DNA from 4 places in the Nonomuraea antimicrobica genome. Region 3 is predicted to be linked to each of the others. Evidence: riboswitches for the same ligand, from Rfam matches in the RefSeq annotation. Region 3 holds a riboswitch; each other region holds the start of a gene.
What was found. Region 3 has a riboswitch for cobalamin ahead of cobN (cobaltochelatase subunit CobN). Riboswitches for the same ligand answer to the same signal wherever they lie in the genome.
Positions count from the first base shown of each region.

Region 1: it holds a riboswitch for cobalamin, as region 3 does, so the genes downstream of both, ABD844_RS12360 (ABC transporter substrate-binding protein) here and cobN (cobaltochelatase subunit CobN) in region 3, are expected to answer to the same signal.
Region 2: it holds a riboswitch for cobalamin, as region 3 does, so the genes downstream of both, ABD844_RS05645 (ribonucleoside-diphosphate reductase subunit alpha) here and cobN (cobaltochelatase subunit CobN) in region 3, are expected to answer to the same signal.
Region 4: it holds a riboswitch for cobalamin, as region 3 does, so the genes downstream of both, metE (5-methyltetrahydropteroyltriglutamate--homocysteine S-methyltransferase) here and cobN (cobaltochelatase subunit CobN) in region 3, are expected to answer to the same signal.

Region 1 is NZ_BAAAZP010000044.1:871-6,637, reverse strand. Features, by position in the region: gene ABD844_RS12375 (RNA polymerase sigma factor) at 1-451, opposite strand, end outside; gene ABD844_RS12370 (ABC transporter ATP-binding protein) at 556-1,350, opposite strand; gene ABD844_RS12365 (FecCD family ABC transporter permease) at 1,347-2,396, opposite strand; gene ABD844_RS12360 (ABC transporter substrate-binding protein) at 2,396-3,385, opposite strand; cobalamin riboswitch at 3,538-3,722, opposite strand; gene ABD844_RS12355 (CbtB domain-containing protein) at 3,925-4,113, shown strand; gene ABD844_RS12350 (CbtA family protein) at 4,122-4,865, shown strand; gene ABD844_RS12345 (histidine phosphatase family protein) at 4,871-5,416, shown strand; partial or broken gene ABD844_RS12340 (magnesium chelatase ATPase subunit I) at 5,423-5,767, shown strand, end outside.
Region 2 is NZ_BAAAZP010000016.1:27,056-32,822, reverse strand. Features, by position in the region: gene ABD844_RS05650 (ribonucleotide-diphosphate reductase subunit beta) at 1-209, opposite strand, end outside; gene ABD844_RS05645 (ribonucleoside-diphosphate reductase subunit alpha) at 222-2,402, opposite strand; cobalamin riboswitch at 2,525-2,722, opposite strand; gene ABD844_RS05640 (Bug family tripartite tricarboxylate transporter substrate binding protein) at 2,727-3,668, opposite strand; gene ABD844_RS05635 (SAM-dependent methyltransferase) at 3,806-4,591, opposite strand; gene glmS (glutamine--fructose-6-phosphate transaminase (isomerizing)) at 4,652-5,767, opposite strand, start outside.
Region 3 is NZ_BAAAZP010000077.1:115,432-121,198, reverse strand. Features, by position in the region: gene cobN (cobaltochelatase subunit CobN) at 1-2,815, opposite strand, end outside; cobalamin riboswitch at 2,851-3,042, opposite strand; gene cobG (precorrin-3B synthase) at 3,067-4,245, shown strand; gene ABD844_RS20495 (precorrin-8X methylmutase) at 4,242-4,862, shown strand; gene ABD844_RS20490 (precorrin-2 C(20)-methyltransferase) at 4,868-5,767, shown strand, end outside.
Region 4 is NZ_BAAAZP010000049.1:60,164-65,930, reverse strand. Features, by position in the region: gene ABD844_RS13505 (RNA polymerase sigma factor) at 1-521, shown strand, start outside; gene ABD844_RS13500 (CU044_5270 family protein) at 521-1,456, shown strand; gene ABD844_RS13495 (winged helix-turn-helix transcriptional regulator) at 1,830-2,186, opposite strand; gene ABD844_RS13490 (alpha/beta fold hydrolase) at 2,326-3,216, shown strand; cobalamin riboswitch at 3,363-3,572, shown strand; gene metE (5-methyltetrahydropteroyltriglutamate--homocysteine S-methyltransferase) at 3,705-5,767, shown strand, end outside.

The DNA of each region.
Region 1 (5,767 bases), on a different contig from region 3:
CGGCCCAGGCGACCAGGAGCAGCGCGTCACGGTGCCCCTTGGGCAGCGTCGCCAGCGCCCCGGCCAGGCGGCGGCGGGTGGACTCGGCGCTCACCCGGTCGTCGCTGTGGTCGGTGAAGGGGGCCGTGACCGGGTCGGCGCCGGTCCGTTCGAGCACGCGTAACTGGTGCACCTCCGTACGCACGTGGCGGCCGATGAGGTTGGTGGCGATGCCGTACAGCCAGGGGCGGGCGTTCGGACGGGACAGGTCGTAGCGACCGCGCTGCCGGAACGCCGTGAGGAACGTCTCCATCACCACGTCGTCGGCGGCGTCCGGCCCGAGCCTTCTGGCGACGTAACGGGTGAGATCGGCGGCGTACCTGCGAAAGACCTCGGCGAAGGCTTCCGGTTCGCGCCGGGAGCGTTCGAGATGAGCGGCGTCATCGTCCTCCGCTCGGTGGGTTTCGCGCATGTTGTGGCCTTTCGGCGATAAGTCAGGACAGCAGTTGTTGCCAAGTCGGCGGCTAACAGTTCCCGACTCCCCGTGGCAGGGGTCGCACTATGGCCGACGCGGGGTCATGGCGTGGCTCTCCCGTCGATGCCGGGCAGCACGGTGATCTGCGGCAGGCCCGTACGGGGATGGGCGGTCACGTCGGCCTCCACCTGGTAGACCTCGGCCAGCAGCGCGGGCGTGAGAACGCGGGCGGGCGGGCCGTCGGCGACGATGCGGCCGGCGTTCATGACGCAGATCCGGTCGCAGAAGGCGGCGGCCAGGTTGAGGTCGTGCAGCGCGAGCACGGCGGTCAGGCCCAGGCCGCGCACCAGCCGCAGCACGTCGAGCTGGTGGCGCAGGTCGAGGTGGTTGGTCGGCTCGTCGAGCACGATGGTCCCGGTCCGCTGGGTCAGGGCGCGGGCGATCAGGACCCGCTGCTTCTCCCCTCCCGACAACCGGTCGAACGGCGCCCGCGCCAGCCCTGTGACGTCGAGCGCGGCCAGGGCGTCCAGGATGATCTGCCGGTCGTCGGTGTCGTCGCCCTGGAAGGCCCGCTTGTACGGGCTGCGTCCCATGGCCACGACCTCGTACACGGTCAGCTCGAACTCCCCCGGCGACTCCTGGAGGACGGCGGCCAGCCGCCGGGCGAGCCGTCGGCCGCTCATCCGCCAGACGTCCTCGCCGTCCAGCAGCACCCGCCCCGACGTGGGCCGCCGGGCGTGGTAGAGGGTGCGTAACAGGGTGGACTTGCCCGCCCCGTTCGGTCCGACCAGCGAGACCACCTCGCCGGGCGCCACGTCCAGGCAGGCGTCACGCACCAGGGCCCGACCGGCGACGGCCACGCCCACGTTCTCGACGCGCAGCGCGCCCGGGGTCATCGGGCCGCCCTCCGTCTCATCAGCCACAGGAAGAACGGTCCGCCCGCGAGCGCCGTCAGGATGCCGATCGGGATCTCCTGCGGAGCGATGAGCGTCCTGGCCGCCAGATCGGCGGCGATCATGAAGGCCGCGCCCAGCAGCGCCGCGGCCGGGAGAGCACGCTGGTGCTCGGCGCCGACCAGCAGGCGGACGACGTGCGGGAGCATCAGCCCGACGAACCCGATGGCGCCGCTGACCGCGACGACCGCCCCGACCACCAGCGCGACGAGGACGAACAGCCAGCCGCGGAAGCGGTGCACGTTCAGCCCCATCGAGGCGGCGGCCTCCTCGCCCGCCAGGAGCAGGTTCAGCGGGCGTGACACGCCGAGCAGCGCCACCGTGCCGAGCAGTACGGCCGCCGCGGGGATCGGCACCAGGTCCCAGGTGGTGCCGCCGAAGCCGCCCAGCATCCAGCGCAGCGCCGACTCGGTCTTGCGCGGGTCGCCCGAGGTGATGACGAGGTAGCTGGCGACCGCGGAGAGCACCTCGGCGGTCGCCACCCCCGCCAGGACGAGCCGTACGGTGGTCATCCGCCCGCCGGAGCGGGCCAGGAAGTACACCAGCGTCAGCGCGCCCAGCGCCCCGGCGAACGCGGCCAGCGGCAACGAGAACGCCCCCAGCAGCGAGACGTTCAGCACCAGGACGAGCACCGCGCCCACGGTCGCCCCCGAGGAGACGCCCAGCAGCATCGGGTCGGCCAGCGGGTTGCGCACCAGCGCCTGGAGCGCCATCCCGCACACCGACAGTCCCGCCCCGACGACGCCGCACAGCAGCACGCGCGGCACCCGTACGTCCATCACGATCGTCTCCCTGACCGGCGGCCAGGTGGGCTCGACGAGCGCGGGCGCGAGCCGGTGCAGCACGATGCCCCACACGTCACCGGCGGCCAGCGCGACCGACCCGGCCGCGATCCCGGCCGTGGCCGCGGCGCCGACCACCGCCGCGAGCAGGGCCAGGACCAGCCAGTACGACAGGCGCGCACGGGCCCGCGGCACCGCCGTGCCGATCACGCGAAGTGGTCCGGGTGAAGCTGGCGGGCCAACGACTCGACCGCCTCCGGCGCGCGTACGCCGAGCACCGTGGACGACAGCGGCAGCACCGCGAACCGCTGCTCCTTGACGGCCGGCACGTCCTTGAGCGCCGGGTTGGCCAGCAGGAACCTCTTCTTGTCCGCCACCGTCTGGTCACCGTAGTCGTAGATGACGATCACGTCGGGCGCGCGTTCGGCGACCTGCTCGAACGACACGTCACCGAACGCCTTGGCCAGGTCGGCGAAGAGGTTCACGCCACCGGCCCGGCTGATCAGGTCGTTCCCGATGCCCGCGCCGCCCGCGGTGAAGGCGGTCTTGTCGCCGCTGTCGTAGACGAACACCTTGACCGGCTCGACCCCGCCGAGCTTCGCCCGCACGCCCTCCAGCACCCCGCGCAGCTCGGCGACGCGCTGCTCGGCGCGCTCGGGCACGCCGAAAACCCGGCCGATCGTGCGGATCTCCTCCTCCAGGAGGTCCATGGTCACCGGGCCGGACGGGCACGCCTCCAGGCTGAGGTACGAGTCGATCCCGGCCTCGGCCAGCGTCCTGCGGCTGCGTCCTTCCTGGTCGTCGAAGGCGCTGGTGAAGCCGCCGTAGACGAAGTCGGGCTCGGCCGACAGCAGCGCCTCGTACGACGGGTACTCCTCGGCGAGCACCTTGATGCTGCGGTAGGCGGCCTCGTACCGGGGCGGGATGCGGTCGTCGAGGTACGCGGTGCCGGCCATCGACCTCTCCAGCCCGAGCGCCAGCATGATCTCGGTCACGTGCTGGTTCATCGTGACCGCGCGCCGCGGCGCCTGCCGGTAGGTGGTGGTGACGCCGCAGTTGGTCACGGTGACGGGGAAGCCCGTACCGGTCGACGGGGTGGCCGGGGGCGGGGAGGCGCCGGGCTGGGCACCGCCGCACCCGGCGACCAGCCCGAAGATCAACAGCAGTGCGAGCGGGAGCGAGCGTCGGCTCGTCATGGGCGGTACCCTTCCTGACCGGCATGACGGAGCGGGATCGCCGGAGAACGCCCTGCCCCGGATGAGCCGGGGCCGTGGGCAGCGGGAAAGGCGTCACGCCGAGCGCGCGGCATGCCGACCACCGTCCTCTCTTGGGGAGATCCGCCCCAATTTCCACGAGGAGGCGACCGCGTGAGTCTCCTGGCTCTCGGGTCGACGCTCGCCCCGGCCTTCCCGCCCATGGGCAGTGGCCTTCTGTCGGGGCTCGCTCACCGATCACAGTGGCGGGACCGCGCCGGATTCACACCGGCTTCCTCAGTCCGCCGTCGCCTTCGTTCGGCATCGTCTCATATGAGAGTCCGCTCCAGGTGTCACCGGGGGTCCGTTGACGCGAACGGGAGGAAAGGATACGTTCCGGTAGATTTCACGGTTGTCCAAGGGAAATCCGGTGAGATGCCGGTGCGGACGCGCCACTGTATCCGGGACGTTGATCCCGGGAGCCAGGTCGCTTGGCGACCGTGACCTCGCGACATGGGACGCGTCACCCTGAGGAGGCTCACATGAGCGGGTTGTCCAGCCCGTCCACGATTCCCTTTCCGCGCCTGCGGCCCTGGCTGCTCGCCGTACCGGTGCTGCTGCTCGTGGCGTACCTGGTCCTGATGGACAACGGCGCCGTCTCCCAGACGGGCACCTTCCTGCACGAGCTGATGCACGACGGGCGGCACCTGCTCGGCGTGCCCTGCCACTAGGGGGCGGGGTGGTACGCACTCTCCTGGCCAGAGGTCTGCTCGTGGGACTGCTGGCCGGACTGATCGCGGGCGGCTTCGCCTTCGTCTTCGGGGAGCCTCGCGTGGACCACGCGATCGCCCTCGAAGAGGCGGCGGCGCCCGCCGCCGAGCAGGCCGCGCACAGCCACGGCGAGGAGGCCGAGGTCAGCAGGCCGGTGCAGAAGGCCGGGCTCTTCCTGGCCACCGGGCTCTACGGGCTCGCGGTGGGCGGCGTGTTCGCCCTCGTCTTCGCGGGGCTGCGGGGGCGGGTGGGGCCGCGTTCGGACGGGCGGCTGGCGCTGGCCGCCGCCGGTACGGCGTTCGCCGCGGTCATCCTCGTGCCCTTCGTGAAGTATCCCGCCAACCCGCCCGCCGTGGGCGATCCCGCGACGATCAACAGCCGCACGCTGCTCTACCTGGTGCTGATCCTCGTCGGGCTGGCGGCGACGGCGGTCGCCGTGGCCACGGCCCGCCGGGTCACCGGGGATCCCTGGGCGCGCGGGCTGGCGGCGGTGGCGGCCTTCCTCGTGCCCGTGGTCGCCGCGTGGTGGCTGCTGCCGCCGGTCGACGAGGTGCCCGACGGGTTCCCCGCGACGCTGCTGTGGGAGTTCAGGCTCGCCTCGATCGGCACGCAGCTCGTGTTCTGGACGGCGTTCGGCGTGCTGTTCGGCTGGGTGAGCGACCGGGCGGCGCGGCGTACGGCGGCTCCGGCGCGAGTGGCGGCGCCGAGCTGAGCGAGATGCTGTTCGTCCGGCACGCCACGACGCCGGGGATGCGGGCCGCGTTCTTTCCCGTCGACGAGGACGCCGACGCGGCCGGTCTGACCAGGGCCGCCGCGTTGCGGCCCGCCGCGGGGGCGGCCTGGGTCGCTCCCACCAGGGCCGCCCGGCAGACCGCCGCCGCCATGGGCCTGACGGCACGCGAGACCCCCGCCCTGGCGGAGGCGGACTGCGGGCGGTGGCGCGGCCTGCCGTACGAGCGGGTCGCGCTGGAGGAGCCGGAGGCGCTGGCGAGCTGGCTGGCCGACCCGCACGCCGCCCCGCACGGCGGCGAGTCCCTGGCCGCGCTCGCCGCCAGGGTGGCGGGCTGGCTCGACGCGACGCGTGACGAGCCCGAGCGCGTCGCCGTCTGCGACGCGGGCGCCATCAGGGCGGCGCTCGCCCACGCGCTGGGAGTCGGCCCGCTGACCACCGCCCGCTTCGACCTGGCTCCCCTGTCCACCACCGAACTGTCCACCACCGGGCTGACCGGCTGGCGGGTGGCTCACGTCAACCGGAAGGTCTGAGTTTTGATCGTCACGTATCCGTTCAGCGCCGTCGTCGGCCTCGACGACCTGAAGCTGGCGCTGGTGCTGAACGCGGTCTCGCCCCGGGTGGGCGGGGTGCTCGTACGCGGGGAGAAGGGCACGGCGAAGTCCACGATCGTACGCGCGCTGGCGGCCCAGTTGCCCGCGGTCGCCGTGGTGCCCGGCTGCCGGTTCGCCTGCGACCCCGCCGCGTCCGACCTGGGGTGCCCGGACGGGCCGCACGAACCCGGTGTCCCGGGCATGGAACGGCCGGCCGCCCTGGTCGAGCTGCCCGTCGGCGCGTCGGAGGATCGGCTGGTCGGCTCGCTCGACGTGGAACGAGCGCTGACG
Region 2 (5,767 bases), on a different contig from region 3:
ACGATGGAGTCGCCGGTGGCGAAGAAGGCGACCAGCCGGTTGATCAGGTGGCGCTCCTGCGGCGTCATCCTGGCCAGGTCGGCGAGGTCGGAGTGCAGGTCCACCTCCTCGACGGTCCACGTGTTGCGGATGGCCGCGCGGTAACGCTCGTAGAAGTCGGGGTAGCGCATCGGCCGGAGGGTGAGGTCCATTCCGGGGTCGAGCAGCATGGGCGGGTCTCCTTACTGGCAGGCTTCGCAGGTTTCGGGGTTCTCGAGAGAGCAGGCGATCGCCGCCGTAGACTCCGCCACAGACTCCGCCGAGGGCGCCGCCACCGTGGTCTGGGCGATCCGGGTGGCCGGGCGCGAACGCAGGTAGTACGTCGTTTTCAGCCCCTGCTTCCAGGCGTAGGCGTACATCGAGGAGAGCTTGCCGATGGTCGGGCTGGCCATGAAGAGGTTGAGCGACTGCGACTGGTCGATGTACGGCTGCCGCGCCGCGGCCAGGTCGATGAGCGCCTTCTGCGGCAGCTCCCAGGCCGTCCGGTAGAGCACCTTGAGGTCGTCGGGGATGCCGGGCACCTGCTGCACGGAGCCGTCGGCGCGCTTGAGGTCGTCGCGCAGTTGCCGCGTCCACAGCCCGCGTGTTTGCAGGTCGGCCACCAGATACCGGTTGACCTGCAGAAACTCTCCCGACAGGGTCTCCCGCTTGAACACGTTGGACACCTGCGGCTCGATGCACTCGTAGCAGCCCGCGATCGAGGCGATGGTGGCGGTGGGCGCGATGGCGATCATGAGCGAGTTCCGCAGGCCCGTGGCCGCGATCTTCTCGCGGAGCGCGTCCCAGCGCGGCCTGCCGCCGGCGCCGTAGTGGTCGGGGTGCAGCACTCCCCCGGCCGCCCGCGTGTCGGCGTACGAGGGGTGCCGGCCGCGCTCGACCGCGAGGTCGGCCGAGGTGTCGTACGCGGCCAGCGCGATCTCCTCGGCGATCCGGGTGGACAGCTCCAGCGCCCGCGGCGAGTCGAACGGCAGCCGCAGCGTGAAGAACACGTCGGCCAGCCCCATCACGCCGAGCCCGATGGGCCGCCAGCGCCTGTTGGCCGCCTCGGCCTCGGGCGTCGGGTAGAAGCCCAGGTCGATGGTGCAGTCGAGGAACCGGACGGCCGTGCGCACGGTGCGGCCCAGCCGCTCCCAGTCGACGTCGTCCCCGGCCAGGTGGGCGGCCAGGTTGATCGAGCCGAGATTGCACACGGCGGTCTCGCCGTCGCTGGTGACCTCGAGGATCTCGGTGCACAGGTTCGACAGGTGGATGACGTTCTCGGGGCGGGCGGTCTGGTTGGAGGTGCGGTTGGCGGCGTCCTTGAACGTCATCCAGCCGTTGCCGGTCTGCGCGAGCGTGCGCATCATGCGGCCGTACAGGGTCCTGGCGGGGATCTGGCGGGTGAAGCGACCGGCCGCCTCGTAGGCCCGGTAGGCGGCGGTGAACGTCTCGCCGTACAGGTCGGTGAGGTCGGGCGTCTCCTTCGGGTCGAACAGCGACCACGGCTCGTCGGCCTCCACCCGGCGCATGAACTCGTCCGGCACCCAGTTGGCCAGGTTGAGGTTGTGGGTGCGGCGGGCGTCCTCGCCGGTGTTGTCGCGCAGTTCGAGGAACTCCTCGATGTCGGCGTGCCAGGTCTCCAGATAGACGCAGGCCGCCCCCTTGCGCCGCCCTCCCTGGTTGACCGCAGCCACCGAGGAGTCGAGCGTACGCAGCCACGGCACGATGCCGTTGGAGTGGCCGTTGGTGCCCCTGATCAGCGAGCCGCGCGAGCGCACCCTGGTCCACGAGATGCCGATGCCTCCGGCGTACTTCGACAGCCGGGCCACCTGGCCGTACCTGTCGTAGATGCCCTCCAGCTCGTCGCGCGGCGAGTCGAGCAGGAAGCAGGACGAGAGCTGCGGGCGGCGGGCCCCGGAGTTGAACAGCGTGGGCGAGCTGGGCAGGTACGCCAGCCTGGACATCAGCCCGTACAGCTCGGCCGCCTCGGCCACGGTCTGCGACAGCCCGCAGGCCACGCGCAGGAAGAAGTGCTGGGGCCGCTCCAGCACCGCCCGCGTCTCGGGGTCACGCAGCAGGTAGCGGTCGTAGACCGTACGCAGCCCGAAATACTCGAACCGGTCGTCCGCCTCGGCCGAGACCAGCGCGTCCAGCTCGGCGGCGTGCGCGGCGACGAACTCCGCGAGCCCGTCCTGGACCAGCCCGGCCGCGTGGGTGGCGGCGACGGACTCGGAGAACGAGCGCACGCCGTGCCCGGCGGCCTCGTCGGCGATCTCCTCGGCCAGCAGCCGGGCGGCGACGCGGGAGTTGGCCGGGTCGGTGATCACCCGGGCGGCGGCCTCCTCGATGGCCAGCCGGCGGTCAACCTCAACGATCTGCGTCACGTGCTCTCTCTCCTCGCGAGCTCATCCCCGTGAGGGCACGCGAGAGCACGGCGGCGCGCGTGTGTACGGCCGCGTCGTGCCCTGGCCCGCCCTCGAGACCCTGAACACTTCCTGCCGGGCACACGCCCGGCACGCCGCTGGCAGGTCTTCGGGCTCGCGGGCACGCGCAAAGGCACCTACTGGCCGTCGCTTCCCGGATCTCTCCAGTGCGTCAATGACGGCGGTCGTTCCCACTCACCGCTGCGGGGCAGCCCCGGAATCTCACCGGGTTCCCTTTTGCTCCGCCTCCGTAGAGGCGAACCAGCGACGACCAGGATCCTACATCTAGTGGCCGTTCCCGCAACTACCCCAGCATGTTGTGGCTTTGGTGGTGTCGAGCAGTCCGAGGTCCCGCAGGACGGCCCGCGTTCTGGCGATCTCGGTGCCGAGCCAGCGGCTGAAGTCGTCTCCGGTCAGCGGGATCGTCAGCCACCCCTCGCCCCGGCAGGCCGCCTCCCAGACACCGGATCGCAGCACCTGGTCGCACATGCGCACAGCCCGGTCGCGGCTCCCCTGGGACATGTGCTCGGGACCGAACGCGGCCGCCCAGTCCGCGAAGTCCACCCGAACCCCGCACTCCAGCAGGGTCGGCACGTCGAGGTCCGGCACCCGCTGGGCCGAGGAGACCGCGAGCGCCCTGACCCGGCCACGGCCGATGGCGGTACGCCAGTCCGACAACGGGCCCGCCGCGGCGATCGCCTGACCGGACAGCAGCGCGGCGGCGGCCTCGCCCCTGCTGGGGTAGCCGGTGTAGTAGACCTGCCTGGTGTCCGCGCCGAGCGCCCTGGCGATCAGGCCGAAGAGCAGGTGGTCGGGCTCACCCTGCGGCCCGCCCACCAACTGCGTCTGGCCGGGGCGGGAGAGGAGCCGCTCGCCGAGGTCGCCGAAGTCCTGCACAGGGGAGCGGCCGGGCACGACCACGACCTCGGCCTCTCCGGTGAGCCTGGCCAGCGGGGTGGCGGTGTCGAGCACGCTCCGACCGTTGTTCAGCTCGTCGGCGGCCAGCGCGGGCAGGCCGCTCACCCTGATCTTGGAACCAGGACCCAGCTCGAACCCGGCCGCCCGGACCGCGTCGGTGAACACCTGCCCCGCCCTGGCCCAGCGGTCGCCGCCGGACACGATGGAGAACCGGGCGTGCGGCATGTCCCCGCCGGCGTACTGCGTGCCGCAGCCGGTCACGCAGGCGGCCAGGCCCGCCCCCCAGGCGAAGAATCGCCGACGCCGCATGGTGCCTCTCCCCCGAATTTCCCCCTTACCTCAGGTTATTGACACATTACGCGGCGTTACACATTTCAATCGTGGCCGACCACAGTCTTTTCCCGTGTTTTGCTGGATTTAATAGGTTAATAGGGTTTTTGGGCGTTTTATCGTCTGCCGAGAGTTCCTGGCGGCTTCCGTCCGACTCCGGCCATGAGCGACGACGGCAGGGACCAGTCCCCCACCAGCTTGGGACGGTCGGGACGCCAGTCGGTGGCCTGTACGAGCCCCGGCGGCTCCAGCGGGAAGTCACCGAAGAACGACCTGATCCGGGACGGGGTGCGATCGGCCCCGCCACCGCCGGGCGAACTGCCTCCCGGCGGTTCGTCACCGTCCACGTGCGCCAGGGTCGTGGCGTGCGAGACCACCAGGAAGCCGCCGGGCGCCATGCGCTCGCGCAGCACGGCCACCGCCCGCTGCGGATCGGCCGAGTCGGGCAGGAAGTGCAGGATCGAGACCAGCAGCACGCCGATCGGCCGGTCGAGATCGAGGAACTCACCCGCCCTGGCCAGCACGTCCTCCGGGTCGAGCAGGTCGCCCTGAACGAAAAAGGCCCTGCCCGGCGAGCGCCGGAGCAGGACCTTGGCGTGCGCACCGACCACCGGATCGTGGTCGACGTAGACGACCCGCGCCTCTGGGGCGATCTCGTGGGCGCAGCCCTGGGTGGGCAGGCCGCTGCCGAGATCGAGGAACTGGCCGACCCCGGCGCGGGCCACATAGCGCACCGCACGCTGAAGGAAGGCCCGGTTCGCGCGGGCCAGCGGGACCGCCTCCGGGATCAGCTCGGTGAGCTGGTCGAGGGCCAGGCGATCGACCGCGAAGTTGTCCTTCCCGCCGAGCATGTAGTCATACATGCGTGCGGGATTGGGCCTCTGATGGTCGAACTGCCGCACAGTATTGAATTTATGTCGTCAGCACCGAGATAACGATACTTTGCGACGAATTTGGCACAGCTACTCGACTGTAACGCTCTTGGCAAGGTTGCGAGGCTTGTCGACGTCCCGGCCGAGCACCACCGCCGCGTAGTACGCCAGGAGCTGAAGCGGGATCGTCAGCAGGATCGGGTCCAGCTCGATCTCGTTCTTCGGGATCACGATGACGTCGTCGGCCAGCTTCGCGCCGGGCTCGCGGTGGCCCACCATGAGCACCTGGCCGCCCCTGGCGCGGATCTCGCCGAGCGTGGTGAGGTTCTTGTCGAGCAGCTCGTCGTCGGGCACGACCGCGACGGTCGGCATGTCGGGGCCGATCAGCGCGAGCGGGCCGTGCTTCAGCTCGCTGGCCGGATACGCCTCGGCGTGGATGTAGGAGATCTCCTTGAGCTTCTGCGCGCCCTCGCGAGCCACCGGGTAGCCGCGCACCCGGCCGACGAACATCATGCTCGGGTGGTGGGCGTACTTCTTGGCCAGCTCGGCGATCTTGTCGCCCTGCTGGAGGATCTGCTCGATCTGCCCCGGCAGCCGGCGCAGGCCCTCCACGACGCGCCGCCCGTCGGCGGGCGACAGGTCGCGCACCCGGCCCAGGTGCAGCGCGAGCAGCGCGAACGCCAGCGAGGTCGAGGTGAACGCCTTGGTCGAGGCGACCGACACCTCGGGCCCCGCGTGCAGGTAGATGCCGCCGTCGACCTCGCGGGCGATGGCGCTGCCGACGGCGTTGACGATGCCGATGACCCGGCCGCCCTTGCGCTTGAGCTCCTGCACGGCGGCGAGCGTGTCGTACGTCTCGCCCGACTGGCTGATCGCGACGTAGAGCGTGTCGGGGTCGACGACGGGGTTGCGGTAGCGGAACTCGCTGGCCGGCTCGGCGTCGGACGGGATGCGCGCCAACTCCTCGATGAGCTGTGCCCCGATCTGCCCCGAGTAGTACGCCGAGCCACACCCGATGATCTTCACCCGGCGGAACGAGCGCGTCTCGCGGGCGTCCATGTTGAGACCGCCGAGGTGGGCGACGTGGAACCGCTCGTCGAGCCGCCCGCTCAACGTCCTGGTGATCGTCTCGGGCTGCTCGGAGATCTCCTTGAGCAGGTAGTGCTCATAGCCGCCGGTGTCGTAGTGGCCGGCGTCCCAGTCGAC
Region 3 (5,767 bases):
CCAGCTCGGCGAGGGGGATCGGCTCCAGGCGGGTGACCCGGCGCGACGCCTCATCCCATTCCGGGCGGATGCCGAGCAGCGCCAGGACCTCGGCCACGTCGTCACCCGCCGTACGCATGGCGCTGGTGCCCCAGACCGACAGCCCGACCGAGCGCGGCCACTCGCCGGTGTCGGCGCGGTAGCGCGTCAGCAGGGAGTCGGCCATGGCCTGGCCGGTCTCCCAGGCCAGGCGGCTGGGCACCGCGCGGGGATCGACGGAGTAGAAGTTGCGGCCGGTCGGCAGCACGTTCACCAGGCCGCGCAGCGGGGAGCCGCTGGGCCCGGCCGGGACGTAGCCGCCGTCCAGGGCGTGCAGGACGTGGTCCAGCTCGTCGGTGGTGCGGGCCAGGCGCGGCACCATCTCGGTGGCGGCGAAGCGGAGCACCCGCTCGACCTTTTCCCGCGGAAGGTCCCCGCGCTCCTGCGGGAAGTCCCCGCGCTCCTCCTGCGGAAGGTCTCCGCGCTCCTGCGGGAGGTACCCGGGTTCCTGCGGAAGGTCCCCGAGTTCCCGCGGAGGGTCCCCGAGGACGGCACGGGCCACCTCCGCCGCCGCGTCCACCGCCCAGCCGCGCTCCTCCATGCCCTCCACCAGCGCCCGCGCCGTGGCCTCCGCCCGGTCGACCGCCCCCAGGGCCGCCGTGCCGTCCTCGGCCAGCCCCAGTGCCTCGCGCAACCCGGGCAGCGTCTCCCTGCCCGACCACATCTGCCGGGCCCGCAGCATCGCCAGCACCAGATCCACCCGTACCTGCCCGACCGGCGCCTGCCCGAGCACGTGCAGGCCGTCGCGGATCTGCATGTCCTTCACCTCGCACAGCCAGCCGTCCACGTGCAGGATGAGGTCGTCGAACTCGCTGTCGTGCGGCCGATCGGTCAGCCCGAGGTCGTGGTCCAGCCGGGCGGCCTGGATCAGCGTCCAGATCTGGGCCCTGATCGCGGGCAGCTTGGCCGGGTCCATGGCGGCGATCGTGGCGTGCTCGTCCAGGAGCTGTTCCAGGCGGGCGATGTCGCCGTAGGTGTCGGCGCGGGCCATCGGCGGCACCAGGTGGTCCACCAGCACGGCGTGCGCCCGCCGCTTGGCCTGGGTGCCCTCTCCCGGGTCGTTCACGAGGAAGGGGTAGATCAGCGGCAGGTCGCCGAGTGCGGCGTCCGTGCCGCAGGCGGCCGACATGCCTGCCGACTTTCCGGGCAGCCACTCCAGGTTGCCGTGCTTGCCGACGTGCACCATCGCGTGCGCGCCGAAGTCGGCCGACAGCCAGCGGTAGGCGGCCAGGTAGTGGTGGCTGGGCGGCAGGTCGGGGTCGTGGTAGATGGCGATCGGGTTCTCGCCGAAGCCGCGCGGCGGCTGCACCATCACGACCAGGTTTCCGGCCCGCAGTGCGGCCAGGACGATGTCCTTCCCGTGGTCGCCCTCGTGGACGAACAGCTCCCCCGGCGGCGGCCCCCAGTGCCGCTCCACCTGCTCGCGCAGCTCCGCGGGCAGCGTACGGTACCAGCGCTCATAGGAGTCGGCGGAGATGCGCACCGGGTTGCCCGCCAGGTGCTCCTCGGTCAGCCAGTCCTGGTCCTGCCCACCGGCGGCGATCAGGGCGTGGATGAGCGCGTCGCCGTCCTGCTCGGCCGCGCCGGGGAACACGCCGGGGAACCCGTCGCCCAGGTCGTAGCCCGCCTCGGCGAGCCGGGCCAGCAGCCGGACGGTGCTGGCGGGCGTGTCCAGCCCGACGGCGTTGCCGACCCGCGAGTGCTTGGTCGGGTACGCCGACAGCATCACGACCAGCCGCCGCCGCGCCGGAGGGGTGTGCCGGAGCAGGCCGTGGCGTACGGCGATGCCCGCCACCCTGGCGGCCCGCTCGGGGTCGGCGACGTAGACGGTCAGCCCGTCCCTGTCGACCTCCTTGAACGAGAACGGCACCGTGATGATCCGCCCGTCGAACTCCGGGATCGCCACCTGCGAGGCGGCGTCCAGCGGCGACAGCCCGTCGTCGTTCTCCTCCCAAGCCCGCCTGGACGTGGTCAGGCAGAGCCCCTGCAAAATGGGCACGTCGAGGGCCGCCAGCGCGCCCACGTCCCATGCCTCGTCGTCGCCGCCCGCGCCGGCGGTGGCCGGGCGCGAGCCGCCCGCCGCGAGCACGGTGACGACCAGCGCGTCCGCCGTGCGCAGGGTGTCGAGCAGCTCCGGCTCCGCCGTACGCAGGGAGGAGCAGAAGATCGGCAGCGCCTGCCCGCCCGCGTCCTCGACGGCGGCGCACAGCGTCTCGACGAACGCGGTGTTGCCCGCCATGTGGTGCGCCCGGTAGTAGAGCACCCCCACCACCGGACCGCTCTGCGACCGGGCGGGACGCTCCAGCCGTCCCCAGGAGGGCGCCGCCGCGGGCGGCTCGAACCCGTGACCGGTCAGCTGGACCGTGTCGGACAGGAACGCGTGCAACTGCGCCAGGTTGCCCGCTCCGCCGTGCGCCAGGTAGGCGTGCGCCTCGGCGCAGACCCCGCCGCTGACCGTGGACAGCTCCATCAGCTCGGCGTCGGGCGCCTGCTCCCCGCCCAGCACCACCACCGGACGCGACCCGGCCAGCAGCGCGTCGAGGCCCTCCTCCCAGGCCCTGCGCCCGCCCAGCAGGCGTACCACGACGAGGTCCGCTCCGGCCACCAGACCGGGGACGTCCTCGGCCGTCAGCCGGGCCGGATTGCCCAGCCGGTAGCCCGCGCCACTGGCGCGCGCGCTCAGCAGGTCGGTGTCGGAGGTGGAGAGCAGCAGGACGGTACGGCGGTCGCCAGGCACGACGCATTCCTCCCTCGGGGTCCTCGCCCCAGTCGTGGGTGACGCGACGGCCGGAGTCTCCTGGCTCCCGGATCAACGCTCACCCCGGCCTTCCCACCCGTCGCCGGGCAGTGGCCTCGTGGTGGGGTTCGCTCCCCGGTCACAGTGGCGGGACCGCGCCGGTTTCGCACCGGCTTCCTCCCATTGCCATCGCCTACTGCGAAGCTTACGGCAGGAGCGACGACCCCATAAGTGGCGTTACGCTCCTCATCGTGCCCATAGCTGACTTTTCCGGACGCGTGCGTCCCGACGCCTGTCCGGGGGCGCTCCAGGTGCACGAGGCCGCCGACGGACCGCTGGCCCGCGTCCGCCTGCCCGGCGGCGCGGTCTCCGTCGCGCAGCTCCACGAGCTGGCCTCGTGCGCGGCCGAGCTGGGCACGGGCGTGCTCGAATTGACGTCGCGAGCGAACGTGCAGGTGAGAGGGCTGAGCCGGCCCGAGGTCTTCGCCGGGCGGATCGCCTCGGTGGGCCTGCTGCCGTCGCCCGCGCACGAGCGGGTGCGCAACATCGTGGCCTCCCCGCTGAGCGGGCGCGGGCCGGTTGGGCTGCTGGACGTGCTCGCGCCGGCGGACGCCCTCGACCGTGCGCTGTGCGCGCGTCCCCGGCTGGCCGGGTTACCGGGGCGGTTCCTGTTCGCCCTGGACGACGGCACGGGCGACGTGATCGGGCTCGGCGCGGACGTCACGTTCGCGGCGACGGGGCCGCGTGACGGGCGGTTGCTGCTGGCCGGGACGGACACCGGGCTGACCACCGGCCCCGGCTCGGCGATCCCGCTCATGATCCGCGCCGCCGAGGCGTTCCTCGACGAGCGGCCCGGCGACGCTCCCCGCGCCTGGCGCGTCCACGAGCTGGCGAACGGCCCCGCCCGGATCACCGCCCGCCTGCGCGGCGACACCCCGCCCCCGGCCAGCAGTCTCCCCGGTCTGCGGCCACCCGCCGCCATCGGCGGGCGGCGGGCGGGGCGGGTCGCCCAGTGGGACGGCCGGGTGGCGGTCGAGGCCGTGGTGCCGCTCGGCCGGTTGACGCCCGCCCAGGCCAGGACGCTCGCGGACGCCGGTCACCCCGTCCGCCTGACCCCCTGGCGGACCGCCGTGCTGCTGGACCTCTCCCCCGCCGAGGCGGACCGGGCCACGAAGGCACTCGACGCCGCGGGCCTCGTCACCGACCCGGACTCCCCGTGGTCCGCGGTCACCGCCTGCACCGGACGTCCCGGCTGCGCGAAGGCGCTCGCGGACGTGCGGGCGGACGCGCGGCGCTGGGTGGAGAGCCTGGCGGGCGTCCCCGGGACACCCGTCCACTGGGCCGGTTGCGAGCGGCGCTGCGGTCTGCCGCGCGGCCGGGTCGTCCAGATGATCGCAACCACTGACGGATACGAGGAACGCCAGGAGTGACCGACTACCTCCGCGACGGCGCCGAGATCTACCGGCGCTCGTTCGCGACCATCCGCGCCGAGACCGACCTCACGGGCATGCCGCCCGAGGTGGCCCAGGTGGCGGTGCGCATGATCCACGCCTGCGGCATGACCGACCTGGTCACCGACCTGGCCTGGTCGCCTTCGGTGGTCGCGCGGGCCCGCGCGGCCCTGCGCGGCGGCGCCCCGGTGCTGTGCGACGCCATGATGGTCGCCTCCGGCGTGACCAGGCGCAGGCTGCCCGCGGACAACGAGGTGTTGTGCACGCTGGGCGACCCCCGCGTGCCCGAGCTGGCCGAACGGCTCGGCACCACCCGCAGCGCCGCCGCCCTGGAGCTGTGGCGCGACCGGCTCGACGGCGCGGTGGTGGCGATCGGGAACGCGCCGACCGCCCTGTTCCGGCTCCTGGAGCTGGTCGCCGCGGGATCGGGACGACCGGCCGCCGTGCTCGGCATCCCCGTCGGGTTCATCGGGGCGGCCGAGTCCAAGCAGGCGCTGGCGGACAGCGACCTGGAGTACCTGGTGGTGCACGGCCGTCGCGGCGGCAGTGCGATGACGGCGGCGGCGGTCAACGCCATCGCCAGCGAGACGGAGTGAGCGCGATGACAGGACGCCTGTACGGGGTCGGCCTCGGCCCCGGTGACCCCGAGCTGGTCACGGTCAGGACGGCCCGACTGATCGGCGAGGCCGACGTGATCGCGTACCACGCCGCCAGGCACGGCCGCAGCATCGCCCGTTCGATCGCCCTGCCGTACATGCGCGCGGGACAGGTCGAGGAGCTGCTGCTCTACCCGCTGACCACGGAGACCACCGACCACCCCGGCGGCTACCAGGGCGCGCTCGACGACTTCTACGCCGACTGCGCCGAGCGGCTGGCCGCCCACCTGGACGCCGGCCGGACGGTGGTCGTGCTGGCCGAGGGCGATCCGCTCTTCTACGGCTCGTACATGCACCTGCACAAGCGCCTGGCCCATCGCTACCCGACCGAGGTGGTGCCCGGCGTCACCTCGGTCAGCGCCGCCTCCGCCGTGCTGGGGCGTCCGCTGGTGGAACGGGACGAGGTGCTGACCGTCCTGCCCGGTACGCTGCCCGCGCAGGTGCTGGCGGAACGGCTGCGCGACACCGACTCCGCCGCCGTGCTCAAGCTGGGCAGGACCTTCGAGAAGGTCCGCGACGCCCTGGCCGAGGCGGGCCGCCTCGACGACGCCTGGTACGTCGAGCGCGCCACCATGGACGCCGAGCGGGTCGCGCCGCTCAAGGACGTGGACCCGGGCGGGGTCCCGTACTTCTCGCTGGCCCTGCTCGCCAGCCCGGCCGAGCGCACGTTCGTCCCCGAACGGCCGGTGGCCGAGGGGCGGGGTGAGGTGGCCGTGGTCGGCCTGGGCCCGGCCGGGCGGCCGTGGCTGACCCCGGAGGCACAGGAGGCGCTGGCGGCGGCGACGGACCTCGTCGGGTACGGCCCGTACGTGGACCGCGTGGCCCCCAACCCGCGCCAGCGCCGC
Region 4 (5,767 bases), on a different contig from region 3:
GTCGTTCGACGCACGACCCAGAGCAGTTCGCCGCGCTGTTCGACCGCTACGCCAAGCAGATCCATCTGTACGCGGCGCGGCGGCTCGGCACACAGGCCGCCGACGACATCGTGGCCGAGACGTTCCTGGCCGCCTTCCGCAGGCGCGGGGCGTACGACACGTCGTTCGCGCTGGCCAGGCCCTGGCTGTACGGCATCGCCACCACGTTGATCGCCAGACATCGGCGGCAGGAGGAGCGACTGCTGCGGGCGCTGAGCCGTACCGGGGTGGACCCTCTGCCTGAGGCGCTGGCCGACACCGTGACGCGCCGGGTGACGGCACAGGGCAGGGAGCGTGAACTGGCGGGGGCGCTGGCGTCGTTGCCCCGTGGGCATCGGGACGTGCTGCTGCTGGTGGCGTGGGAGGACATGTCGTACGAGGAGGTGGCGCGAGCGCTGGACATCTCGGTGGGGACCGTACGGTCACGGCTGCACCGCGCGCGGAAGACGGCCAGGAACGTGCTCGGGGACGAGGAGCTGTGATGAACGTGATCAAGGAGTTTCGCCGGAGCACCCCGGCAATCACCGACAAAGCCGCGGCTGCGGCCAGGGCACGGCTGATGACGGCGATCCACGAGCAGGAGGCCGCCGAGAAGCCGGCCGTGGCCCGCGCGAGAAGGTTCGGGTGGCGGGTCGCGATGGCGGCGGCGTTGGCCCTGGCCGTCGGCGGGACCACCATGGCGCTCAGGGACCAGCCGAGCTTGGCACCGGTGGCGAGCGTGGCCGAACTGGGCGAACGCGCCGCCCGGGCGGCCGAGAACGACCCCACGCCCGCCCCCGACCCCACGCAGTGGTTCTACACCAGGGAACTGCAGTTGACCGGCGTCGAAGGGGACGTCGACCGAGACCACCGCGGTATCTGGGAACGCTGGACCAGCGTGGACGGCAAGCGGTCGGCCTGGTACCAGGACGGCAAGCTGATGTTCCAGGGCAGCGCGGTCATGGATCCGGCCGAGCTGGCCAAGCCGCCTGTCACCCCGGCCGAGGTGATCGCCAGGATCGAGGCGGCCGTCCTCGACGAAGACCGCCGGGGGCCGCAGGAGCTGAACGGCCACGTCCCGCCGGTGATGCTGCTCATGGAGATCACGCAGCTCATGACCGATCAGTGGCTCGCCCCCGATGTTCGGGCCGCGCTCTTCCGCGCGCTGCCCACGATCAAGGGCATCACGGTGACCCAGGATGTACCCGTCGCCGACGGACGGCGAGGCGTGGCGTTCAGCCTCACCGACGTTGAGGCGCGCAGCTACCTGATCGTGGACCCGGAGACCTTTCGCTACCTGGGTACCAACTCGACGCGGCTGAAGGACCGGACCTACGAGTGGGCAGACGGCCGCAAGGAGACCTTCAAGGCGGGCACGGTGGGCCTGACCGCGCAACTCGAAGCCACGATCGTGAACCAGCCCGGCCAACGCCCCTGATCGCAGCAGAAACCGGGCCGACGACGATGGCCGGGGCGACGGTCCAACCGACGCCCCGGTACACGGCACGCCGTGGTGCGGGCGGTGGAGGAGACCGCCACCGAGCCCGACGAGCGCGGCTGGGTGCGCGCGACGGTGCCGGTCGAGTCGGCCGAGCACGCCTGCTCGGAGTCCCCCAGGCTGAGGGCCGAGTTCGAAGGTTTTCCCGAGACGAATGCCCGCGACCATTCAAGTTGCCGAGGAAGAACCGCATCAGCGACGGTCGGCCCACGTGAAAATGGGCCTGTTGGTAGACAGGCTCGCTGCCCGGATGCGGACACTTTGGACGTGCTCGATCTGGGTAGCGGCCCGCGGAGACGGCGCGGCAATCTGGTCAGGCAACGCTGGAAGCGCCATCGGCAGCTTGGATGGCCTCGATGGTCTGCATGTGCTTCTCGCCCCATTCGCCCAGCGGGATCAGCGCGGTGTTCAACGACCGGCCGAACTCGGTGAGTGAATACTCCACCTTGGGTGGGACCTGCTGGTAGACCTCGCGATGGACCAGGCCGCAATGCTCCATCTCGCGCAGCTGCTGGATCAGCATCTTCTCACTGATGCCCGGGACCTGACGGCGCAGCTCGCCGAACCGCATCGGCTCGTGATGCAGCGCCCAAAGGATCAGCGCCTTCCACTTGCCGCCGACCACGTCGACGGCGGCGTCGAGGCCGCACGAGTAGCTCGTCTTCTTCATCGCACACCCATTCACTGAGAAAAAGGTCAGTACCTTACAAAATAGTAGGTACTTGTCGAGTGGTTGGCAAGCTGTGAGGATCGTGCGTGTTCGGCCCGGAGGCAGCTCCGAGGCCATCAACCTGCAAGGAGATCGCGCAATGCAGCACGGTTCCGTGACCGTCAACGGTATCCAAATCGCCTACGTCGAAGAGGGCGAGGGTCCGCTGGCGCTGTTGCTCCACGGCTTCCCCGAATCCGGCGAGGCAACCTACCGGCACCTGATCCCGGCGCTGGCCGCGGCCGGCTACCGGGCCGTCGCCCCGAACATCCGGGGCTTTGCCCCCTCAGCCCTGCCGGCCGACGGCAGCATGCTGCTGGTCGACCTGGTCTCCGACGCCAATGCCATACACCAGGCGCTCGGCGGCGGCAGCGACGCGGTCCTGATCGGCCACGACTGGGGCGCCGCCACCGCCTGGGCCGCCGCCACCACCGCACCCGAGCGCTGGTCGAAGGTGGTCATCAGCGACGTCCCACCGCTGTGGTTCTTCGCCAACTACGCCAGCACCTATGAGGGCATCGAGCGGCTCAACCACTTCTGGTTCTTCCAGATGGACATGGCCGAAACGATCGTTGCCGCCAACGACATGGCCTGGCTGAGGCAGGTCATGCAGGACAAGTGGACCGCACCCAGCTACGACGCCACCGAGGACTTCGAAGCGGTCCGCAAGGCCCTGAACGAACCGGCCCGCCTGCGGGCTGCCTTGGACCTTTACCGGATGAACTTCGGCCCGAAGGTGATGGGCACCCCCGAATGGGAGGCCGCCCACATGGCGCTGTGGGGCGCGCTCCCCACCCAGCCCACGCTCTACCTGCACGGCACCGCCGACCAGAGCGTCTCCATGGACGAGGCGTCCCTGACCGCCATCCGTGAGAGCCTGGCCGACGGTTCTGAGACCGACTTCATTCAGGGCGCCGGCCATATCGTCCCCGCCGAAAAGCCCGATGCCTACAACGCCCGCGTCCTGCAGTTCCTGAAGAAGGCAGTCTGATCGACGCCCGGGTGCCGGATCAAAGCCCGAGAGATCGGGCACTGATCCGGCAAGGTTCGCGATCTGAACGGTCACGACCTGGCCGATCACTAGATCATCCCGACTCACGCACGGGACCCGTTGTCGCGTGAGATGCGTTTCGGCTCTAGTGTGGCCCTTGCAGTTGGTTCGCCCTGCCCGCCAGGCAGGCGCGTCGTAAGAGGGAACCCGGTGTGAGTCCGGGACTGCCCCGCAGCGGTGAGTGGGAACGACCGCCGTCACCAGCACTCGGCCTCTTGAGGCCGGGGAAGCGACGGCCAGTAGGAGCGAGCAGGACGCCCACGAGTCCGAAGACCTGCCACTGCCCGCGCGCACCAGCGCGCGGCGACGTCGACGGCCTCGAGGGCGGGCCGGGCGGACCCGCAGGCACGTGCCCATGCCCGCGCTGCGGTCGCGCCTTCGCTCCGGGGATCCGTCGAGGTCTCTCGTGACTCGCGAAGGAGAGTTCCGTGGCCGAAACTCCTGCCACCCCCAGCGCCATCCCTGCCGCCACCGTGTACGGCTACCCGCGTCAGGGTCCGGACCGGGAGCTGAAGAAGGCCGTCGAGGGCTACTGGGCCGGCCGCGTCACCGCGGCCGAGCTGGGCTCCACGTCCGAGACGCTGCGCCGCGACAACTGGCGCCGCCTGGCCGACGCCGGTGTCGCCGAGGTACCGACCGGCGACTTCTCGCTGTACGACCACGTGCTGGACACCACCGTCATGGTCGGCGCCATCCCCGAACGGCACCGCGCCGCCGTCGAGGCCGACCCGCTCGACGGGTACTTCGCCATGGCGCGCGGCACCCAGGACGTCGCGCCGCTGGAGATGACCAAGTGGTTCGACACCAACTACCACTACCTGGTGCCCGAACTCGGCCCCGGCACCACCTTCACCGCCGACCCGGCCAAGCAGCTCGGCGAGCTGCGCGAGGCCCTCGCCCTGGACCTGGAGGCGCGTCCGGTCCTGGTCGGCCCGGTCACCTACCTCCTGCTGGCCAAGCCCGCCCCAGGCGTCGACCCCGCCTTCGAGCCGCTCAGCCTGCTGGAGCGGCTGCTGCCCGTCTACGCCGACGTGCTGGCCGCGCTCCGGTCCGCCGGCGCCACCTGGGTCCAGCTCGACGAGCCCGCCCTGGTGCAGGACCGGCCCCGGGCCGTGCTCGACGCCGTCGCCACCGCCTACCGGTACCTCGGCGGGCTGACCCAGCGGCCCAAGCTCCTCGTCGCGACCTACTTCGACCGGCTCGGCGAGGCCCTGCCGGTGCTCGCCGACGCGCCCGTCGACGGCCTCGGGCTCGACTTCACCGGCCCCGCCGCGACGAACCTGGACGACCTGACCGCCCTCGGCGGCCTCCCGGGAAGGCGGCTGGTCGCCGGAGTCGTGGACGGCCGCAACATCTGGATCAACGACCTGGAGAGGTCGCTGACCACGCTCACCGCGCTGCGCGACCTCGCCGCCCGGGTGGACGTGGCCGCCTCCTGCTCCCTCCTGCACGTCCCTTACGACGCCGCACTCGAGACCGAGATCGACCCCGAGGTGGCACGCTGGCTCGCCTTCGCCCGCCAGAAGACCGCGGAGATCGTCACCCTCGCCCGCGGCCTCGCCGGTGACGATATCTCCGGTGAGCTGGCCGCCAACCAGGCCGCCCTGCGGTCGCGGGCCACCTCGCCGCTCACCCGGGTCCCGTCCGTACGGGCCCGCGCCGAGGCCGTCACCGCCGCCGATACCCGCCGCGCCCAGCCGTACGCCGAGCGGACCGAGGCCCAGCGCACCCGGCTGGGCCTCCCGCCGGTGCCCACGACCACGATCGGCTCGTTCCCGCAGACGAGCGAGCTGCGCACCGCCCGCGCCGATCTGCGGGCCGGCCGCATCGACCAGGCCGCCTACGACGAGCGCATGGAAGCGGAGATCCGCGCCGTGCTGGCCTTCCAGGAGGAGGCCGGGCTGGACGTGCTGGTGCACGGCGAGCCCGAGCGCAACGACATGGTCCAGTACTTCGCCGAGCAGCTCGACGGCTATGTCGCCACCCAGCACGGCTGGGTCCAGTCCTACGGCAGCCGCTACGTGCGCCCGCCGATCCTGGCCGGCGACATCTCCCGTCCCGAGCCCATGACGCTGCGCTGGACCACCTACGCCCAGTCGCAGACCAGCCGCCCGGTCAAGGGCATGCTCACCGGCCCGGTCACCATGCTTGCCTGGTCGTTCGTCCGCGATGACCAGCCGCTCGCCGACACCGCCCGCCAGGTGGCCCTCGCCCTGCGCGACGAGGTCGCCGACCTGGAGACCGCCGGGACCGGGGTGATCCAGGTGGACGAGCCCGCGCTGCGTGAGACGCTCCCGCTGCGCGCCGCCGACAGGACCGCCTACCTGGCGTGGGCGACCGAGGCGTTCCGGCTGGCCACGGCTGTGGTGCGGTCGGAGACGCAGATCCACACGCACATGTGCTACGCGGAGTTCGGTGAGATCCTGGCCGCCATCGACGACCTCGACGCCGACGTGATCAGCCTGGAGGCCGCCCGCTCGCACATGCAGGT